One region of the Knoellia sp. p5-6-4 genome, then DNA from elsewhere that is predicted to be linked to it. Evidence: predicted binding sites of a transcription regulator. Region 1 holds the regulator's gene; the other holds the start of a gene.
The links. Region 1 encodes HrcA, which represses chaperone genes, less so after heat shock. Its sites were predicted from a motif close to TTNGCACTCGNNNNNNNCGAGTGCNAA; they were not measured.
Positions count from the first base shown of each region.

Region 2: the regulator HrcA is predicted to act here: its motif matches at 3,375-3,401, upstream of groL (chaperonin GroEL).

Region 1 covers NZ_JARGZF010000002.1:489,924-496,980, reverse strand. Annotated here, with positions in the region: gene P2F65_RS13845 (tyrosine-protein phosphatase) at 1-129, opposite strand, end outside; gene P2F65_RS13840 (ornithine cyclodeaminase family protein) at 139-1,095, opposite strand; gene hemW (radical SAM family heme chaperone HemW) at 1,174-2,400, shown strand; gene P2F65_RS13830 (DUF4870 domain-containing protein) at 2,448-3,044, opposite strand; gene P2F65_RS13825 (DUF3097 domain-containing protein) at 3,188-4,066, opposite strand; gene hrcA (heat-inducible transcriptional repressor HrcA) at 4,226-5,257, shown strand; gene dnaJ (molecular chaperone DnaJ) at 5,329-6,453, shown strand; gene P2F65_RS13810 (16S rRNA (uracil(1498)-N(3))-methyltransferase) at 6,491-7,057, shown strand, end outside.
Region 2 covers NZ_JARGZF010000001.1:2,274,551-2,281,607, forward strand. Annotated here, with positions in the region: gene P2F65_RS11100 (glycoside hydrolase family 38 C-terminal domain-containing protein) at 1-2,976, shown strand, start outside; gene groL (chaperonin GroEL) at 3,556-5,181, shown strand; gene P2F65_RS11110 (alkaline phosphatase D family protein) at 5,296-6,978, shown strand.

The sequences.
Region 1 (7,057 bases):
GGTCAGGTCCTGGAGGTTGTCGGAGCGAAGCAGGCGGCCGGTGCGCACGGTGCGCCCGTCGGTGGTGGGCAGACCCCCGACATCTCGCATGTTCACGACGCCGTCGAGGTCCACCCAGCCGATGCTCACGTCCAGACCTTACGTGGAGGCGCCGTCAACCACCTGCCCGGCTCCCGCGTCGCAGGCGGCGCGCCAGACGGCGTCGGCCACGACGAGGTCGCTCACGCCGTTGCCGAGGTTTTGGCACACGACGCGGCCGGTGGGCCTGTCCCGCGTGTCCGCTGCGAGCAGCGCACCGGTCCACGTCGTGGGCGACGGGTAGTCGCCCAGCTTCCGCTGGCTCCGCACGGCCTCGAACTGCACGACGTCGTCGGCCGCGAGCAGGGCGGTCGCCGCGAGGGCCGGGCCAACCGAGCTGGCGTAGTCGAGCGGCAGCAGCAGGGCGTCGTCGCGCACCCACTCCGGGTCCAGCTCGGCGCCGGTGAGCCCGATCGACAGGGCGGTCACGACGACGGCGGCTCCCCGCACGGCCCCGGCCGGCTCGGGCGCCCTCCGCAGCCGCACGGAGGGTGTCTCCTCGGCCGCCCACGCCGCCAGGGCGTCGAGGGCCTCCGTCCGTCGGGCCCACACCACCACGTCGTGCCACCCGAGGGCCTCGAGCACGCGCAGGTGCGAGCGGGCCTGCACCCCGGCGCCGGTGATGGCCACGTGGCCGGGCCGTGGCGGCGCCAGGTGGCGCACGCAGGCCCCGCTGACGGCGGCGGTGCGGGCAGCGGTCAGCTCGGCGGCCGGCATGACGCACACGGGCAGGCCGGTCTCGCCGTCGTTGACGACCATGACGCCGGACGCCGTCGGCAGCCCGCGGGCCGGGTTGTCGGGGAAGATGCTGATCCACTTGCAGCCCAGCAGCCCTCGTTCCGGCCAGGCGGCGGGCATCGCGTTGGCGAAGCTGCCGGGAAGGGTGTGCACGGCCGGCTTGGGCGGCGCCTCGGCCCGGCCGTCGGCCAGGGCGGTGAGCGCTGCGGCGGCGAGCTCGACGCACTCCGCCGGAGGCGGCAGCAGCCGGCGGACGTCGTCATCGGTCAGGACCAGCACGGGCGCCAACCTACCGACGCCCGCCTCGTCCCCGCCCGCCGTGGCGGAGCACCACCTCCCGGCTGAGAGAATGGACCCATGCCGAGCACGCTGCCCGAGGGCGACCCCGCGCCGCCCGACGGACGCCTCCCGGGGGCGGCCCTGGCCACCCTGCCGGCCCGCCCCTTCGGCATCTACCTGCACGTGCCGTTCTGCACGGTGCGTTGCGGCTACTGCGACTTCAACACCTACACACTGACCGAGCTCGGGGCCGACGGCGCCAGCGTCGACACGTTCGCCGACGCGGCGCTGCGCGAGCTGGGGTTCGCCGGTGGGGTGCTCGAGGGGGCCCCGCCCGTCGAGACGGTGTTCGTCGGTGGAGGGACGCCGACCATGCTCGCCGCCGACGACCTCGTGCGCATGCTCGACGGCGTGCGGGAGGTCTTCGGGCTGGCCCGCGACGCCGAGGTCACCACCGAGGCCAACCCCGACTCGGTGACGCCGGAGGCGTTGCAGCGGCTGGCCGAGGGCGGGTTCACGCGCGTGTCGGTCGGCATGCAGTCGGCGGTGCCCCACGTGCTGAAGGTGCTCGAGCGCACCCACGAGCCGGCCAACGTCGCCCGGGCCGTCGAGGCCGCGAAGGCGGCGGGCCTGCAGACCAGCGTCGACCTCATCTACGGCACGCCGGGGGAGAGCCTCGCGGACTGGCGGGCCAGCCTCGAGGCGGCCGTCGCCCTCGACCCCGACCACGTCTCCGCCTACGCGCTCGTGGTCGAGGAGGGCACCAAGCTCGCAGCCCAGGTGCGCCGCGGCCAGGTGCCGGCCCCCGAGGACGACGACGAGGCGGCCAAGTACGAGCTCGCCGACGAGCTGCTCGCCGCCGCCGGCTACGACTGGTACGAGGTGAGCAACTGGGCGCGGACACCGGCCGCCCGGTGCCGCCACAACGAGGGCTACTGGGCTGACGGCAACTGGTGGGGTGTCGGTCCCGGTGCCCACAGCCACGTGGGCGGCGTCCGGTGGTGGAACGTCAAGCACCCCAACGCGTATGCCGGCCGGCTGGCGTCCGGTGCGAGCCCGGCTGCCGGCCGGGAGACGCTGACGGAGGAGCAGCGCTACGACGAGCATGTGCTCCTCGGCGTGCGGCTCGCCGGCGGGCTGCCGCTGGCCGGCCTGCGCGAGGAGGGCCGGCAGGCGGTGGCAGAGCTCATCGCCGACGGCCTGCTCGACGGGACGGCGGCCGTGCGCGACCGAGCGGCGGTGCTGACCCGTCGGGGCCGGCTGCTCGCCGACACCGTGGTGCGCCGCCTGCTCGGCCTGCGCTGAGCCGCGGACGGCTGCCGCCAAGGCAGCGGCCCGTCCGGTAGGCCCGGCTACTTCACCCAGTCGGGCGTCAGGGGGTAGCGGTACCACTTCCCGTTGTTGGCCTCCACGGCCGCGACGATCTGGAAGACGATCGCGGCGACGGCGATGATGCCGGCCGTGATGAACCCGACGAGCACGAACATCAGCGGGACCGAGATGAGGATGCCGATGGCCACGATGATCTGGAAGTTCAGCGCCTGCGCGGCGTGGTGGCGGATGAAGGGTCCGCGGTCGCGGAAGATCAGGTAGATCACCAGCGGCCCGAGGAACGGCAGCCCGACGAACGAGGCGAGGAAGGGCGACAGGTGCGCCGCGATCGACCAGTTGCGCTCGTCGGTCGGCGAGAGCGGTGCTGGACCGGCCGCGGCATACGGCTGCTCGTAGCCCTGCTGGTACGGCTGCTCCTGCGCCTGCTGGTACGGCTGCTCCTGCGCCTGCTGGTACGGCTGCTCCTGCGCCTGCTGGTACGGCTGCTCCTGCGTCTGACCGTACGGCGGCGCGGGCAGCTCCGGGGACGGCGACTGGGACTCGCCCGGCGCCGCCGGCTGGGAGGGCTGTCCCTGCGGGGCCTGCGGCTCCGGCGTGGACGACGTGTTCTCGCTCATCTGCGTCTCTCCTTGTGGTCTTGGTGCCAGTCAACCGCACACAGCGGGGTGCCGAACCCCCTTTCGGGGTGCGCTCAGGGCACGGTCCGGGTAACCCCTGAGCAGCGCGCCCGGGACGACCTCGTGCCCGGACCCCGGGGCGACTAGTGACCGGGCGCGGTGACGAAGTCGATCAGCTCCTCGACGCTGGCGAGCAGGGTGGGCTCGAGGTCGGCGTAGCTGCGCACCGTGCCGAGGATCTGCTTCCACGCCCGGGCGATGTCCGCCTGGCTCTCGTGCGGCCACCCGAGGTGGGCGCAGATGCCGTGCTTCCACGACGTGCCGCGGGGGATCACCGGCCAGGCCTGCAGTCCCAGCCGCTCGGGCCGCACCGACTGCCACACGTCGACGTACGGGTGGCCCAGGACCCTGACGTGCGCGGCATACGGCCGGAGGCGCTGGGCCGCCTCCACCACCTTGTGCTCCTTGGTGCCGGGGACGAGGTGGTCGACGAGCACGCCCATGCGCCTGCCCGGGCCGGGCTGGAAGTCCCGGATGGCCGCCTCGAGGTCGTCGACGCCGTCGAGCATCTCCACGACCACGCCCTCGATGCGCAGGTCGTCACCCCAGACGCGCTCGACGAGCTCGGCGTCATGCCGGCCCTCGACGAAGATGCGCGACCCGCTGGCCACCCTGGCCTTGGCGTCGTGGACCGCGCGCGAGCCGCTGGCGGTGCGGGAGGCGGCCTGCCTGGCCGCCGCCACCTGTGCGCGCGCGGCCGCCTTGGGCGGGGTCAGCACCACGGGGCGTCCGTCGAGGAGGAAGCCCGGGCCCAGCGGGAAGCCCTTGGACCGGCCGCGCCGGTCCTCGAGGTGCACCACGTGCATCCCGCCGGCCTTCTCGACCCGGGTGACCGCCCCGCACCACCCGGTCTCGACGTCCTCGACCACGAGGCCCGTCTCGGCCTCGACCTCGCGGGAGCGTCCGCCCTTGGGGGCACGCCAGTCGCCGGAGAGCACGTCGGAGCCATACCTGTCGGTCACCGGGGAAGGCTATGCGGGCGGCGGGCGACGGTCGTGGCGGGCACGCCGGGAATCGTCGTACCGGGGTCACTGGACGTAGACTTGGCACTCGAAAGGTGTGAGTGCCAGCACCCTCACCGACCCCTTTGCGCCACCACCAGGACGAGACGGGAGGACTGCATGAGCGAGGAGCGCCGTCTGGCCGTGCTGCGGGCCATCGTCCAGGACTACGTCCAGACGTCCGAGCCCGTTGGTTCGAAGGCGCTGCTGGAGCGCCACCAGCTCGGAGTGTCGGCTGCCACCGTGCGCAACGACATGGCCGTCCTCGAGGAGGAGGGCCTCATCGCCGCGCCGCACACCAGCGCGGGGCGGATCCCCACCGACGCCGGCTACCGGCTGTTCGTCGACCGGCTGAGCGCCGTGAAGCCGCTGAGCGTGGCAGAGCGTGCCGCCATCTCGCAGTTCCTCGAGGGCGCGGTCGACCTCGACGACGTCGTCGACCGCACGGTGCGGCTGCTGGCCTCGCTGACCCGTCAGGTCGCCGTGATGCAGTACCCCTCGCTGACCCGCTCCAGCGTCCGCCACGTGGAGCTGGTGCCCATCGGCGCCTCGCGGCTGATGGTCGTGCTCATCGTCAACACCGGCCGGGTCGAGCAGCGGGTGCTCGAGTCGCACCACGACCTCATGACGGCCGAGGGTGAGGACCTGCTGGCGCGGGTGCGCGGGAAGGTCAACGCCGAGGCCGTCGGCAAGCGCCTGGTCGACGCCGCGGCCGCGCTGGAGGCGCTGCCCGGGCAGTTCGTGCCGGGCGAGCGCGACCTGGTCCGCGCCGTGGTGCGCTCGCTCGAGGACGCCCTGGTGGAGGAGCGCGAGGAGCGGGTGGTGCTGGCCGGCACGGCCAACCTGGCCCGGTTCGGCACGGACTTCCCTCTCAGCATCGGCCCGGTCCTCGAGGCCCTCGAGCAGCACGTCGTGCTGCTGAAGCTGCTCGGGGAGGCCCACACCGGGCCGGACGCGGTCGCGGTCCGCATCGGCCACGAGAACCCATTTGCCGGGCTGCAGTCCACGTCGGTGGTCTCGACCGAGTACGGCACCGGCGTCGACCTCGTCGCCGGCATGGGCGTCGTAGGGCCCACCCGCATGGACTACCCGACCACGATGGCGTCGGTGCGCGCGGTCGCGGCCTACGTCTCGCGCATCCTGTCCCAATGACCAGCGCGGCCCGGTGATCGCCGCGCGCCACCACGTACTGCCCGAAACAGCATGACGGAGAAGGACATTCGTTGAACGACTACTACCAGGACCTCGGTGTCTCCCGCGACGCCACGGCCGAGGAGATCAAGCGCGCCTACCGCAGGAAGGCGCGCCAGCTCCACCCGGACGTCAACCCGGGGCCGGAGGCCGAGGAGCAGTTCAAGAAGGTCTCCCAGGCCTACGACGTGCTCGGCGACCCCGAGAAGCGGCGCAGCTACGACATGGGTGCCGACCCCTACGCCACGGGAGCCGCCAGCTTCGGGCAGGGCTTCTCCTTCAGCGACATCATGGACGCGTTCTTCGGTCCGGGCGCCGGTGGGGCGCAGCGCGGGCCGCGCTCGCGCCAGCGCCGCGGCCAGGACGCCCTCGTCCGCCTCGACATCGACCTCGCCGACGCCGTCTTCGGCGCGGAGAGCGAGCTGGCCCTCGAGACCGCCGTGGTCTGCGAGACCTGCCACGGCGACGGTGCGCAGCCCGGCACGTCCCGGCGCACCTGTGACGTCTGCGGCGGCCGCGGCGAGATCCAGCAGGTGCAGCGCTCCTTCCTCGGCCAGGTGATGACCAGCCGTCCGTGCATGACCTGCCACGGCTACGGCGAGGTGCTCGTCAGCCCCTGCTTCGAGTGCTCTGGCGACGGACGCGTGCGCACCCGGCGCACCCTGAAGATCAAGGTGCCGGCCGGTGTCGACACGGGCACCCGGATCCAGCTCACCGGTGAGGGCGAGGTCGGCCAGGGCGGTGGCCCGGCGGGTGACCTCTACGTCGAGATCGCGGTCCGGCCGCACCCGACCTTCCAGCGTCGCGGCGACGACCTGCACTGCACGATCGAGCTGCCCATGACCGCCGCGGCCCTCGGCACCACGGCGAAGCTCGACACCTTCGACGGCATCAACGAGCTCGAGATCCGGCCCGGCACCCAGGCCGGTGACGCCATGACCCTGCGCGGGCTCGGCGTGACCCACCTGCGCGGCAACGGGCGTGGCGACCTCATCGTGCACGCCAACGTGATCACGCCGACCCGCCTCGACGCCGAGCAGGAAGAGCTGCTGCGCCAGTTCGCCGCCCTGCGTGGCGAGGAGCGGCCCGAGGGCCACCTCGCGCCGGCGGGCCAGGGCCTGTTCGGCAAGCTCCGCGACGCCCTGAAGGGCAAGTAGGGGCCGGCCGGCCCCCAGACCAGACAGGCCGTATGCCGTGACGCTGCCCCTGTTCCTCGTCGCGCCCGAACGCCTCGCCGGCGCCCGGGCCGGTGGCTCGGTGCTGCTCGACGGGCCGGAGGGCAGGCACGCCGCCACCGTGCGCCGCATCGGCGTGGGGGATTCGGTGCTGCTCTCCGACGGCCGGGGCACGCGCGTGACGGCCTCGGTGGTCTCCGCCGGCAGGGATGAGCTCGAGCTCGAGGTCACCGCCGTCGAGGAGGAACCCGAGCCGGCCCTGCGGCTGGTCCTGGTGCAGGCCCTGGCCAAGGCCGACCGCGACGACCAGGCCATCGAGTCCGCCACCGAGCTCGGTGTCGACGAGGTGGTGCCCTGGCAGGCCGCGCGCAGCATCGTGGTCTGGCGCGGCGACCGGGCGGCCAAGGCGCTGCGCAAGTGGGAGTCGGTGGTGACCGCCGCTGCCAAGCAGTCCCGTCGCAGCAGGGTGCCGGTCGTGGCCGAGCCCGTCTCGCAGCGCACCCTCGTCGAGCGGGTCCGCGGCAGCGCGCTGGCCCTCGTGCTGCACGAGGACGCGAGCACGCCGCTCGCCGGCCGGGCGCTGCCC
Region 2 (7,057 bases), on a different contig from region 1:
GCCCGCACGCTCCAGCGGGTCGAGGACGCCGTGTGGTCCGCGCCGGTGGAGGTCGACCTCGCGAGCTGGGAGGCCCCCGGCGAACCGGTGCCGGTGGGGGAGGGGCTCGCCGCGGCATACGAGCCGGTGCACGTCGGCCAGCGCTGGGGGGCGCCGTGGGGCACGACGTGGTTCCGCGTGCGTGCCCAGGTGCCGCAGTCGCACGCCGGGCGGCCGGTCGATCTGCGCCTCGACCTCGGCTTCGACCCCGACCGCACCGGGTTCCACGTCGAGGGACTGGTCTACCGGGCCGACGGCTCGCCGGTGAAGGGGCTGAACCCGCGCAACCAGTGGGTGCGGGTCGTCGACGAGGCCGTCGGCGGCGAGGAGGTGGAGCTGTACGTCGAGGCCGCGTCGAACCCGCTCCTGCTCGGCGGTGGCGGGTTCGACTTCCGGCCCTCACCGCTCGGCGACCCCGGGACGGCAGGCCGCGAGCCCCGCTACCGCGTCGAGCGCGCCGAGCTCGCCGTCTTCGAGGCCGAGGTGTGGGAGCTGCAGCAGGACCTCGAGGTGCTGGGCCAGCTGGCGGCCGAGCTGCCGCTGGAGGACGCGCGCCGGTGGCAGGTGCTCCGCAGCATCGACCAGGCGCTCGACCGTCTCGACGTCGGTGACCTCGCCGGCACCGCGGCCGAGGCTCGCGCAGAGCTCAAGGGGGTGCTCGCCGACCCGGCCCGCGCCAGCGCCCACCGCATTTCCGCGGTCGGCCACGCCCACATCGACTCCGCGTGGCTGTGGCCGGTGCGCGAGACCGTGCGCAAGGTGGCGCGCACCTGCTCCAACGTCGTCTCGCTCATGGACAGCCACCCCGAGCTGGTCTACGCCATGTCGTCGGCACAGCAGTTCGCCTGGCTCAAGGAGCACCGACCCGAGGTCTGGGCCGGCGTCGTCGAGCGGGTGCGCGAGGGCCGCTTCGTGCCGGTCGGCGGGATGTGGGTGGAGTCCGACACCAACATGCCCGGCGGCGAGGCGCTGGCCCGGCAGCTGAACCATGGCAAGCGCTTCTTCCGCGACGAGCTCGGCATCGAGACCCGCGAGGTGTGGCTGCCCGACTCCTTCGGCTACACCGCCGCCCTGCCGCAGCTCATCGCGCTGTCGGGGTCGCAGTGGTTCCTGACCCAGAAGATCTCGTGGAACACGACCAACCGCTTCCCGCACCACTCGTTCCGGTGGGAGGGCCTCGACGGCACCCGCATCTTCACCCACTTCCCGCCGGCCGACACCTACGGCTCGGAGGTCTCCGGCGCCGAGGTCGCGCACGCGGCCTGCAACTTCTCCGACAAGGGGGCGGCGACCCGCTCGCTGCTGCCCTTCGGCTGGGGCGACGGCGGGGGAGGCCCCACCCGCGAGATGCTCGCCCGGGCCGCTCGCCTGCGCGACCTCGACGGCTCGGCCCGGGTCGAGGTCGAGCGCCCCGACGCGTTCTTCGAGAAGGCCGAGGCGGAGTACCCCGACGCCCCGGTCTGGGTGGGCGAGCTCTACCTCGAGATGCACCGCGGCACCTACACCTCGCAGGCGAAGACCAAGCAGGGCAACCGTCGCAGCGAGCACCTGCTCCGCGAGGCCGAGCTCTGGGCGGCCACGGCCGCGGTCCGGACTGGCGCGGCATACCCGTCTGCGGACCTGGACCGGATCTGGAAGGCCGTGCTCCTCAACCAGTTCCACGACATCCTCCCCGGCTCCTCCATCGGGTGGGTGCACCGCGAGGCCGTGGAGACGTATGCCGCGCTCGCGGAGGAGCTCGAGGCAATCATCTGCGAGGCGCAGCAGGCGCTCGCCGGGGCGGGCGACGTTGAGGTGGCCTTCAACGCGAGCCCCCACGAGCGGGCCGGGGTTGCCGCGCTCGGCGCGGGGCCGGTCGTCCAGGCAGAACCGGTGGAGGTGCGGGCCGAAGGTGACGGGTTCGTGCTCGACAACGGCCTGGTGGCCGCGCGGGTCGACGCGCGGGGCCTGCTCACGTCGGTGGTCGAGCGGGCGAGCGGCCGGGAGGCGCTCGCCCCCGGGTCGGTCGGCAACCTGCTGCAGCTCCACCCCGACACCCCGGTGCGCTTCGACGCCTGGGATGTCGATGCCTACTACCGCAACGTCGTCCGCGACCTCACCGACGCGGAGACCGTCGAGGCCGTCGAGGGCGGCGTCAAGGTCATGCGTCGGGTCGGTCAGTCGGTGGTCACCCAGCTCGTGACGCTGCCGGCGGGCGAGGCCCGGGTCGACGTCGACACCGAGGTCGACTGGCGTGAGCGCGAGCAGATCCTCAAGGCCGGCTTCGACCTCGACGTGGCCGCGGACCGCTCGACCTCCGAGGTGCAGTTCGGCCACGTGCACCGCCCGACGCACACCAACACCAGCTGGGACGCCGCGAAGTTCGAGGTCTGCGCCCACCGCTGGGTGCACGTCGGCGAGCCCGGGTTCGGTGCGGCCGTCGTCAACGACTCGACCTACGGCCACGACGTCACCCGTCGCGACCGCGACGGCGGTGGCACCACGACGCAGGTGCGCCTGTCGCTGCTGCGGGCGCCGCAGAGCCCCGACCCGGTCGCCGACCTCGGGGTGCACCGGCTGCGCTACGGCCTCGTGCCGGGTGCGTCGATCGGTGACGCGGTCCGTGAGGGCTACCGGGTCAACCTGCCGGTGCGCACGGTTCGTGGGTCCGGCGAGCCGGTCGAGCCGCTGGTGGGCATCGAGGGCGAGGGCGTGTACGTCGAGGCGGTGAAGCTCGCCGACGACGGGTCCGGTGACGTGGTCGTGCGGCTCTACGAAGGGCTGGGCCGGCGGTGCGCCGCGCGGGTGCGGGCCGGCTTCGCCCACGAGGGCGCGTATGCGGTTGACCTGCTCGAGCGTGCCCTGGGGACGCCCGGGGTGGCGGACGAGGGCGAGCGCGGCGTCGCGCTCGCGCTGCGCCCGTTCCAGGTCGTCACCCTCCGCTTCCCCCGAACCTGACCCTGCGAGATCCCACCTCTCGCGCCCTGGGCCGCGCCTTAGCGTGAGAGGTGGGATCTCGCGGGACGCCACGAGGCCCCTGAGCTCGGCAGTCAACCGGGTCAGGCCGGTGCCACGGAGGTCGGCACTGGTGATGCGGACGACCCGCCACCTCAGGGACTCGAGGAGTCGCGTGCGCTGGATGTCGTTCCGCCACTGCTGCCGGTCCGTGCGGTGGTGGTCGCCCGGCGAGGAGCCCCGCAGCCGTCATCCACAGGCAGCCCTGACCCGTCAGGTGAGTTCCCAGATCTCACGCGTTGGAGGGACCCGAGGTGCGAGAGGTGGGATCTCGCGCCGCGGCTGCGGGACGGGCGGGGGATGGCGCGCGGGCGGCATACCGGGGAAGGCTTGGGGAGGCGTTTGCACTCTCCCGGGGCGAGTGCCAATAATGGGCGTTAGCACTCTCGGTATGAGAGTGACAATTCATGGCCTCAAAGTGAGGCTCGGGGAACGTGTGCGACGTGAGCCGCGCGAACCGGGTCGTCCGTCGCGGGCACGGCGAGGTCGCCACACACGATTCGCGTGGGAGGAACCACCCGAATGGCCAAGATCATCGCTTTTGATGAAGAGGCTCGCCGCGGTCTCGAGCGGGGCATGAACACCCTCGCCGACGCCGTCAAGGTCACCCTCGGCCCGAAGGGCCGCAACGTCGTCCTGGAGAAGAAGTGGGGCGCCCCCACGATCACCAACGACGGTGTCTCCATCGCCAAGGAGATCGAGCTCGAGGAGCCGTACGAGAAGATCGGCGCCGAGCTGGTGAAGGAGGTCGCCAAGAAGACGGATGACGTCGCGGGCGACGGCACCACCACCGCCACCGTGCTGGCCCAGGCGCTGGTCCGCGAGGGCCTGCGCAACGTCGCGGCCGGCGCGAACCCGATGGCCCTCAAGCGCGGCATCGAGAAGGCCACCGAGGCCGTCTCCAGCCAGCTCCTCGAGATGGCCAAGGACGTCGAGACCAAGGAGCAGATCGCCTCCACCGCCTCGATCTCCGCCGCTGACCCCCAGATCGGCGAGATGATCGCCGAGGCCATGGACAAGGTCGGCAAGGAAGGCGTCATCACCGTCGAGGAGTCCAACACCTTCGGCCTCGAGCTCGAGCTCACCGAGGGCATGCGCTTCGACAAGGGCTACATCAGCCACTACTTCGTCACCGACACCGAGCGCATGGAGGCTGTCCTCGAGGACCCCTACGTCCTCGTGGTCAACTCCAAGATCTCCGGCATCAAGGACCTGCTGCCGCTGCTGGAGAAGGTCATGCAGTCCGGCAAGCCGCTGCTGATCATCGCCGAGGACGTCGAGGGCGAGGCCCTGTCCACCCTCGTGGTCAACAAGATCCGCGGCACCTTCAAGTCGGTCGCCGTCAAGGCCCCGGGCTTCGGTGACCGCCGCAAGGCCATGCTGGGCGACATCGCCATCCTCACCGGTGGCCAGGTCATCTCCGAGGAGGTCGGCCTCAAGCTCGACACCGCCGAGCTCGACCTGCTCGGCCGCGCCCGCAAGGTCGTCGTCACCAAGGACGAGACCACGATCGTCGAGGGCGCCGGCGACCAGGACCAGATCCAAGGCCGGGTCAACCAGATCCGCGCCGAGATCGAGAAGTCGGACAGCGACTACGACCGCGAGAAGCTGCAGGAGCGCCTGGCCAAGCTGGCCGGCGGTGTCGCGGTCATCAAGGCCGGCGCCGCGACCGAGGTCGAGCTCAAGGAGCGCAAGCACCGCATCGAGGACGCCGTGCGCAACGCCAAGGCTGCCGTCGAGGAGGGCATCGTCGCCGGTGGTGGCGTGGCCCTGCTGCAGGCCACCAAGGCTGCGTTCGAGAAGCTCGAGCTCGAGGGTGACGAGGCCACCGGTGCGAACATCGTTCGTGTCGCGGCCGAGGCCCCGCTCAAGCAGATCGCCGTCAACGCCGGCCTCGAGGGCGGCGTCGTGGCGGAGAAGGTCACCCACCTCGACGCGGGCTGGGGCCTGAACGCGGCGACCGGCGAGTACGTCGACCTGATCGCCGCCGGCATCATCGACCCGGCCAAGGTCACCCGCTCGGCGCTGCAGAACGCGGCGTCCATCGCGGCGCTCTTCCTCACCACCGAGGCCGTCATCGCGGACAAGCCCGAGAAGGCTGCTCCGATGGCGCCGGGTGGCGACGAGATGGGCGGCATGGGCTTCTGAGGTTCGCCTCGACAGCCAGCCACACGGCATACACCGGAGGGCGGTTCCCCAGGCGGGGAGCCGCCCTTCGGCGTTTGTCCCCACCTGCACAGGCCGTGCGTGTAGAACTGTCGGGTGGACGACACCGGACCCCTCGTGCTGGGCCCCCTGCTGCGGTATGCCGGTGAGGAGAGTGCGACGGTCTGGGTCCAGACCCGCGACGCCGCCACCGTGACCCTGTCGGCCTTCGGCCGCCAGTGGTCGGCGCCCACCTTCGGGGTGCACGGGCACCACTACGCGCTGCTGGTGCTCGACGGCCTCGAGCCCGGCTCGTCGAGCACGTACGAGGTGGCCATCGACGGCGAGGTCGTCTGGCCCGAGCCCGAGCCGCGCTTCCCCGGCCTGCCACCGAGCCGCATCCACTGCCTGGTGAAGGCGCGCCCGACGAGGATGGCGTTCGGTTCGTGCCGCACGAGCGTGCCCCACGACGCGGAGGGCAACGCCAGCAACGGCGTCGACGCCCTGCGCGCCTACGCCTACCACCTGAGTCGGACCAGCCCGACGGAGTGGCCCCACCTCGTCTGCTTCCTCGGCGACCAGGTCTACGCGGACGAGACCTCCGAGGAGATGCGCGAGTTCATCGCCTCCCGGCGCAGCCTCGAGGAGCCGCCCTACGAGGAGCTCAAGGACTACGACGAGTACGCCCACCTCTACCGGCTCGCGTGGAGCGACCCGCTCAACCGGTGGCTGCTCTCGACGCTGCCGAGCGCGATGATCTTCGACGACCACGACATCCGCGACGACTGGAACACCTCGCGGCAGTGGCACTTCGAGATGAACGCCAAGCCCTGGTGGCACCAGCGCATCGTCGGTGGCCTGGCGTCCTACTGGGTCTACCAGCACGCCGGCAACCTCTCGCCAGAGGCGCTTGCCGAGGACGAGGTCTGGCAGCTCGTCGTGGCGCAACGCGAGTCCGGGAGCGGGGACGAGCTCGACCTGACCGAGACGCTCGACGCCCTGGCCGAGCGCGTGGACAAGCACCCCGACACCTACCGCTGGAGCTATTCCCGCAACCTCGGCGAGTCACGGCTGGTGGTCGTCGACTCGCGGGCCGCGCGGGTGCTCGACCCCGACCGCCGCTCCATCCTCGACGACGCCGAGATGGCCTGGCTCGACAAGGAGCTGCACGGCGACGTCGACCACCTCTTCATCGGCACGTCGCTGCCGTTCCTCCTCGCGCAGGGGATCCATGACCTCGAGGCGATCAACGAGGCCATGTCCGAGGGGGCCTTCGGCAAGCGGGTCGAGCCCTACGGGGAGCGCATCCGCCGGGCGCTCGACCTCGAGCACTGGGCCGCGTTCCAGGAGGGGTTCGCCAAGGTGCTGGACATGGTGGTCGAGGTGGCCCGGGGCAAGCGGGGCCGGCCGCCCGGCACCATCACGTTCCTCTCCGGCGACGTGCACAACTCCTACGTCACCGAGATCGACCACGAGGAGCTCGGTGCCGGCGCCAGCCGCGTGGTGCAGGCCGTGTGCTCCCCGATCCGCAACCCGCTGCCCCGCAAGGTGCGACTGGCGCAGGCGCTGCTCGCCCGGGGCCTCAACCGCCCGTTGCAGTTCCTCGTCTCCCGCACCGACCGCGTGCCCACTGCGCCGTTCAACTGGACGATCACCGAGGGGCCCTGGTTCGACAACAGCCTGGCCACCCTCGAGGTGCGGGGCCGGGGGCTGGTCCTGCGTTGGGACACCGGCGTGGTCAGGGGCGAGGCGTTCGACGCGCCCGAGCTGCGCCGGGTGTCGCGCGTCGTCATCCAGTAGCGCGTCGCCCGTCCGTCGACCGGTGGACGGGCCGTACACCGCCTAGGGGTGCACTCAGGGTGCGCTCAGGGTCAAACCT